One region of the Mesorhizobium sp. WSM4830 genome, then DNA from elsewhere that is predicted to be linked to it. Evidence: riboswitches for the same ligand, from Rfam matches in the RefSeq annotation. Region 1 holds a riboswitch; the other holds the start of a gene.

The links. A riboswitch is a leader RNA that binds a small molecule or an ion and turns the genes downstream of it on or off. The one in region 1 is predicted to bind S-adenosylmethionine.
Region 2: another riboswitch for S-adenosylmethionine. It lies ahead of AC0L2Y_RS11955 (O-succinylhomoserine sulfhydrylase); the one in region 1 lies ahead of metX (homoserine O-acetyltransferase MetX).

The regions. Positions count from the first base shown of each region.
Region 1 covers NZ_JBVVQI010000004.1:224,831-228,231, forward strand. Annotated here, with positions in the region: gene metW (methionine biosynthesis protein MetW) at 1-573, opposite strand, end outside; gene metX (homoserine O-acetyltransferase MetX) at 746-1,915, opposite strand; SAM riboswitch at 2,008-2,085, opposite strand; gene hisC (histidinol-phosphate transaminase) at 2,224-3,333, shown strand; gene AC0L2Y_RS08070 (prephenate/arogenate dehydrogenase family protein) at 3,339-3,401, shown strand, end outside.
Region 2 covers NZ_JBVVQI010000007.1:125,087-128,487, reverse strand. Annotated here, with positions in the region: gene AC0L2Y_RS11955 (O-succinylhomoserine sulfhydrylase) at 1-1,112, opposite strand, end outside; SAM riboswitch at 1,183-1,260, opposite strand; gene AC0L2Y_RS11950 (2'-deoxycytidine 5'-triphosphate deaminase) at 1,396-2,490, shown strand; gene AC0L2Y_RS11945 (hypothetical protein) at 2,507-2,959, opposite strand; gene araD1 (AraD1 family protein) at 2,987-3,401, opposite strand, start outside.

The DNA.
Region 1 (3,401 bases):
CCAGAACCACCACGGCATCGAGAAGCCGATCCGCTGGCCGTTGGCGTCGAGCGCGGTCGCCTTTTCCACCGTCGCGCCAAGCTCGTCGCATAGATTGACGAAATCGCGAATGGTGCAGAAATGGATGTTGGGCGTGTCGTACCAGGAATAGGGCAGGTCCTTGGTCACCGGCATGCGGCCGTTGAAGAGCAGCGAAAAGCGCACCCGCCAATGGCCGAAATTGGGGAAGGAGACGATGGCGCGATTGCCGATCCGGAGTAACTCGTCGAGCACCAGCTTCGGATTGCGGGTCGCCTGCAAGGTCTGCGACAAGACGACGAAATCAAAACCCTTGTCGGGATAGAATTGGAGATCCTTGTCGGCATCGCCCTGGATGACCGACAGGCCCCGCGCCACGCATTCGTTGACGCCGCGCTGCGACAGTTCCAGCCCGCGGCCGTCGACCTTCTTGGTCTCCTGCAGCAATTCGAGCAGCAGGCCGTCGCCGGAACCGACGTCCAGCACCCGCGACTGCGGCGGGATGAGGTCGGCGACGACTTCGAGGTCGACGCGCTGGGCGCGGTTGACGCTCATGCGTTCGGCTCTTGCCTGGCGCATGGTCCTGATCCGAAAAGTCTGCAACTTTTCGGGGCCATGCTCTGATGCCTGGCGCATGGTCCTGATCCGAAAAGTCTGCAACTTGTCGGGGTCATGCGCTGATGCCTGGCGCATGGTCCTGATCCGAACAGCCCGCAACTTTTCGGGGTCATGCGCCGAGCCCTCTCGCCCGCGCGGCCGAGGCGATGAAGCCTCTGATGGCGGCGAACAGTTCCGGCTCGTCGAGCAGGAAGGCGTCGTGGCCGCGGTCGGTCTCGATCTCGACGAACGAGACCGAGGCGCCGGCCGCGTTCAGCGCGTGCACGACCGAGCGGCTCTCCTCGGTCGGGAACAGCCAGTCGCTGGTGAACGAAACCAGGCAGAAGCGCGTCTTGGTGCCGGCGAAGGCATCGGCCAGCCGGCCGCCATGGTCGGCGGCGAGATCGAAATAGTCCATCGCCCGGGTCATGTAGAGATAGGAGTTGGCATCGAAGCGATCGACGAAGGTCATGCCCTGATGGCGCAGATAGCTCTCGATCTGGAAGTCGGCATCGAAGCCGAAGGTCAGCGCTTCGCGGTCCTGCAGGTTGCGGCCGAACTTGCGGTGCAGCGCGGCTTCCGACAGATAGGTGATGTGGGCGGCCATGCGCGCCACCGCCAGGCCCTTTTCCGGCCGCTTGCCATGCTCGAAATATTTGCCGCCATGCCAGTCCGGGTCGGCCATCACTGCCTGCCTGCCGACCTCGTGGAAAGCGATGTTCTGCGAGGAATGGCGGGCACCGGTGGCGATCGGCAACGCCGAGAAGACGCGCTCGGGATAGCTAGAGGCCCATTGCAGCACCTGCATGCCGCCCATCGAACCGCCAAGCACGCTGAACAGCTGTTCGATGCCGAAATGCTCGACCAGCATCAGCTGCGCCCGCACCATGTCGCGGATGGTGATGATCGGCAAGTCGAGCCCGTAGGGCCTGGCGGTGGCGGGATTGGTCGAGGCGGGGCCGGTGGAGCCGAGACAGCCGCCGATGACGTTTGACGAGATGACGAAGAAACGGTCGGTATCGATGATCTTGCCGGGGCCGATCAGCACTTCCCACCAGCCCGGCTTTCCGGTCACCGGATTGGTGTTGGCGACATGTTGGTCGCCGGTCAGCGCATGGCAGACGAGGATGGCGTTGGAGCGGGCGTCGTTGAGCGTGCCATAGGTCTGGTAGGCGATCTGGAACGGCGACAGCAGCGTGCCGGCGTCGAGCTTGAGCGGCTTGTCGGCGCCGAAACGCAACACCGGGCTCGACGGCTGGTCGGCCTCGTTGTTGGTTTTTCGCGCGCGCAAAGCGACCATCACATCTCCTTGCCCGGCCTTCAGTTGTCCACCGGTCTGGGCAACAGCCAGTCAGGGCAACAAAAAACCGGCCATGCCTTCGCAAAGCCGGTTACAAGATGCAAACGGCCCTTTAGCAAGTTGTTTAACGTGGCTGCAAGCCGACCGGCCAAATCACCACGGAACTTTCGCTGCTCTTCTAGGACCGACGCATGGCTTCGTCAACGGCAAGTTCTTGATCCCGAATTGCCGGCCCTCGACATTCCGGGCCACGGCTTGTATTTCCGCTGCGGCTTCCGGATGGAGGCACTCTCGACGGATTTCATGAAATGAGCCAGACACCGGATCAGACACGTCCAAGGCCCCGCGCCGGCATCATGGACATCGAAGCCTATGTGCCCGGCAAGAGCGCGGCGCCTGAAGGTGTCGCCAAGGTCCACAAATTGTCGGCGAATGAGAACCCGCTCGGTCCTTCGCCAAAGGCGATAGAGGCCGCGCGCGCGGTCGCCGACAAGCTCGCGGTCTACCCCGACGGCAGCGCCAGGCGCCTGAGGGAAGCGATCGCCGAGGTGCACGGGCTCAACCCGGCGAACATCGTCTGCTCCAACGGCTCCGACGAGATTCTGGGCCTGCTCGCGCAGACCTATCTCGCGCCCGGCGACGAAGCCATCATCACCGAACACGGCTTCATGGTCTACAAGATCTACATACAGTCGGCCGGTGCCGTCCCGGTAACGGTCAGGGAGACCGATGAACGCGCCGATATCGATGCGATCCTCGCCGCGGTGACGCCGCGCACCAGGGCCATCTTCCTTGCCAATCCAAACAATCCAACCGGCACCTACGTGCCGTTCCAGGAGGTGCGCCGCCTGCATGCCGGCCTGCCGCGAAACGTGCTTCTGGTGCTGGACGCAGCTTACGCCGAATATGTCCGGCGCAACGACTATGAAGCCGGCGTCGAGTTGGTGGGCAGCGCGGAAAACGTGGTCATGACCCGCACTTTCTCGAAATTGGGCCTGGGCGGCGCGCGGATCGGCTGGATGTATGCGCCAATGCACGTGATCGACGCGATCAACCGCGTGCGGGGACCCTTCAACGTCAATGCGACGGCGATCGAGGCGGGCATCGCGGCGATCCGCGACCGCGCCCACATCGAACGCAGCGTCGCGCATAACGAGACCTGGCTGGCTTGGCTGAGCGAGCAATTGGAGGGGCTTGGGCTGCGGGTGACGCCGAGCGTCGGCAATTTCATCCTCATCCACTTTCCCGAGGACAAAAAGCATTCGGCGGCGGCGGCCGACGACTACCTCAGCCAGCGCGGCTACATATTGCGGCGCGTTTCCGGCTACGGTTTTCCCAACGCGCTGCGCATGAGCATCGGCACCGAAGAGGCCAATCGCGGCGTTGTCGCAGCACTCGCGACATTCCTGAAAAGCTAGACACCATGGCCTCACCTATGTTCGAAAAGATCGCGCTGGTCGGCATCGGCCTGATAGGCTCGTCGCTG
Region 2 (3,401 bases), on a different contig from region 1:
GTGCCCGGTCCGATGCCGAGCTCGGCGCGGGCCTCATCGGTCAAGTTCTTGTGCGTCGTCGTCGCCGGATGGGTGATCAGGCTCTTGGCGTCGCCGAGATTGTTGGAAATCAGCACGACGTCGAGTGCGTTCTGGAAGGCAAAGGCCGCCTGCTTGCCGCCCTTCACATCCAGGCAGATCAGCGTCGAGCCGCCCGACATCTGCTTCTTGACCACGGCCGCTTGCGGGTGGTCGGCGCGGCCGGGATAGATGACGCGGGCGATTTGCGGGCGCTCGGCGAGGAAATCCGCGATGCGGCCGGCACTTTCCGTCTGCTGGCGTACGCGCAGCGGCAGCGTCTCCAGGCCTTTCAGCAGCGTCCAGGCATTGAAGGGCGAGAGGCTCGGGCCGGTGTGACGGAAATAGTCATGCAGGTTCTCGTCGATCCATTTCTTGTCCGACAGGACGATGCCGCCAAGACAGCGCCCCTGGCCATCAATATGCTTGGTCGCGGAGTAGACGACGATGTGGGCGCCGAGCTGCAGGGGTTTCTGCTGCAAGGGCGTGGCGAAGACATTGTCGACGATCAGCCTGGCGCCAATCGAGTTGGCAAGTGCGGCGACGGCGGCGATGTCGACCACTTCCAGCGTCGGATTGGTCGGGCTTTCCAGGAAGAACAGTTTGGTGTTCGGCTTGACCGCTTTTTGCCAATTGGCGATGTCTGTGCCGTCGACCAGCGTTGCCTCGATGCCATATTTCGGCGCCAGCGTCTCGATCACCCAGCGGCAGGAGCCGAACAGTGCGCGCGCCGCCACGATATGGTCGCCAGCCTTGGCGCTGCACAGCAATGCTGCCGTCACCGCCGCCATGCCGGATGCAGTGGCGCGCGCGTCCTCGGCTCCTTCCAGCGCGCACATGCGTTTTTCAAACATGTCCACGGTCGGATTGGCATAACGCGAATAGATGAAGCCCGGCTCCTCGCCCTTGAAGCGGGCTTCCGCCGCTTGCGCCGTCTCGTAGACATAGCCTTGGGTGAGATACATCGCCTCGGAGGTCTCGCCGAAGCCAGAACGCAGCGTCCCGGCATGCACGAGTGCGGTCTGAGGCTTCCAGTCGCGCTTCTTGGTCATCATTCTATCCAAACACCAAAATTGGTCCAAACAACAAAAAACCGGTCGCGAAAGTCGCAACCGGTCCATATGGCCTTGCGGCCCGACGGTCCTTTAGCGACTTGTTTAACGTGGCTGCAAGCCGACCGGCCAAATCACCACGGGATAACGAGCTTTAGACCCGCGCCACGCTTGCGTCAATTGCCGGCATGATTAAGAGGGTTGTACCAAGCAGGTGCCAAAGGCGTCCACGGTCGGACCTGCGACAGAACAAGACCTCGCCCGGCGTTCGAACGGAGCCAGACCCTTGCGGCAGACAGGCATTCTTCCCGATCAGGATATTTCCGCGCTGTTCCAGACGGGCGCGCTGAAATCGACGCGCACGCTCGATGCCGATCAGATCCAGCCGGCCAGCCTCGACCTCAGGCTCGGCGACAAGGCCTGGCGGGTGCGTGCTTCCTTCTTGCCCGGCCCGGACCACAGAGTTGTCGACAAGCTCGACCGGCTGAAGCTGCACGAGATTAACCTCGCCGAAGGTGCTGTGCTGGAAACCGGCTGCGTCTACATCGTGCCGCTGCTCGAAAGCCTGGCGCTGCCCGCGCATATTTCGGCTTCGGCCAACCCGAAGAGCTCGACCGGGCGGCTCGATATCTTTACCCGGGTGATGACCGACCGTGGCCACGAGTTCGACAAGATCGCCGCCGGCTATGAAGGCCCGCTCTATCTGGAGGTCAGCCCGCGCACCTTCCCGATTGTGGTGCGGACAGGCTCGCGGCTGTCGCAGATCAGGTTCCGCACTGGCAATGCGCTCTTGTCGGAAAGCGAGCTGCACGAACTGCACCGCGCCGAGATGCTGGTCGCCACCGAACCGCCCAACATCTCAGGCGGCGGCATCGCGCTGTCGATCGACCTCGACGGCGACAAGGATGGGCTGGTCGGCTATCGCGGCAAGCACCACACCGGCCTGGTCGACGTCGACAAGCGCGCCGCGCAGGATGTCGTCGATTTCTGGGAGCCGCTCTACAAGAGCGGCGCCGGCGAACTGGTGCTCGATCCGGACGAATTCTATATTCTGGTGTCGCGCGAGGCGGTGCATGTGCCGCCGCTCTACGCCGCCGAAATGACGCCCTTCGATCCGCTGGTCGGCGAGTTCCGCGTCCATTATGCCGGTTTCTTCGACCCGGGTTTCGGCCATTCGGCGTCGGGCGGCACCGGCAGCCGGGCGGTGCTCGAGGTGCGTAGCCACGAAGTGCCGTTCATCCTCGACCACGGCCAGATCGTCGGACGGTTGGTCTACGAGCACATGCTGAAACGGCCGCAAGCGCTCTACGGCACAGACCTCGGCTCGAACTATCAGGCGCAGGGCCTGAAACTGTCCAAGCATTTCCGCGCCGCGCGCTGATCTTGTTCGCAAGCCGTCAGCCGCGAAACAGATATTCTTTCGCGGCGCCAAGGCAGCCATGAAACTGACCGATAAAGAGCAGTTCTCGCACTGCCAGTCGCTTCTTCCCCCAAAATCCTCTGGTTTGCTTCTCGTCGTCAAGTGAGGCGCTTGAGCTGGACTGCAAGGGGAAGAATTGCTTGCCGAGACATCCCAGCACATGGGCTCTGGCGGAGTCGATACCGCAGGCCCTGCCATTGTCGTTCAGTCTGTCAGCGCGGAGTGCGGACGTCATGCGATCCGCGTTGCGCATCAGAAAGCTCACTTGCGATTTCGAATAGCCGGTGGCCAGAAGCCGGTTAGTCATCGACATCCGGGCTTCGCGATAGGATTTTGCGCTGCATTGTCCGGCGCTGTAAGCCGCTGGGGAGAAATAGGCGAGGAACAGGACTAAACCTACGAACACGGTGCCAATCCGCAGGCCGTTCATTTTTCGCCCCTGAATTCTGTCACCAGTTTACAATGCCTTCACGGCGACCTTCACCGGCTGCTCGATTTCGAGCGGGTTGCGCAGAGGCAGGCCGAAATCCTGCGCCTCGATCTCGAATACGTCACCGGCCTCGGTCCTGATGCCGTCGGCGAAGGACAGCGTCGCCGTGCCGAACATGTGTACATGCACGTCGCCCGGCTGGCGGAACGCCGAGTATTTGAAGTGGTGATGCTCGAGATTGCCAATGGTGTGCGACATGTTCGCCTCGCCCGACAGGAACGGCTTTTCCCAAAGCAGCTTGCCGTCGCGCAGGATGCGTGAAGCGCCGCGGATATCGGAGGGCAGATCGCCGATCAGGATTTCCGGCCCGAACGAAGCGTTGCGCAGCTTGGAATGGGCAAGGAAGAGATAGTTCACGCGCTCGGTGACGTGGTCGGAAAAC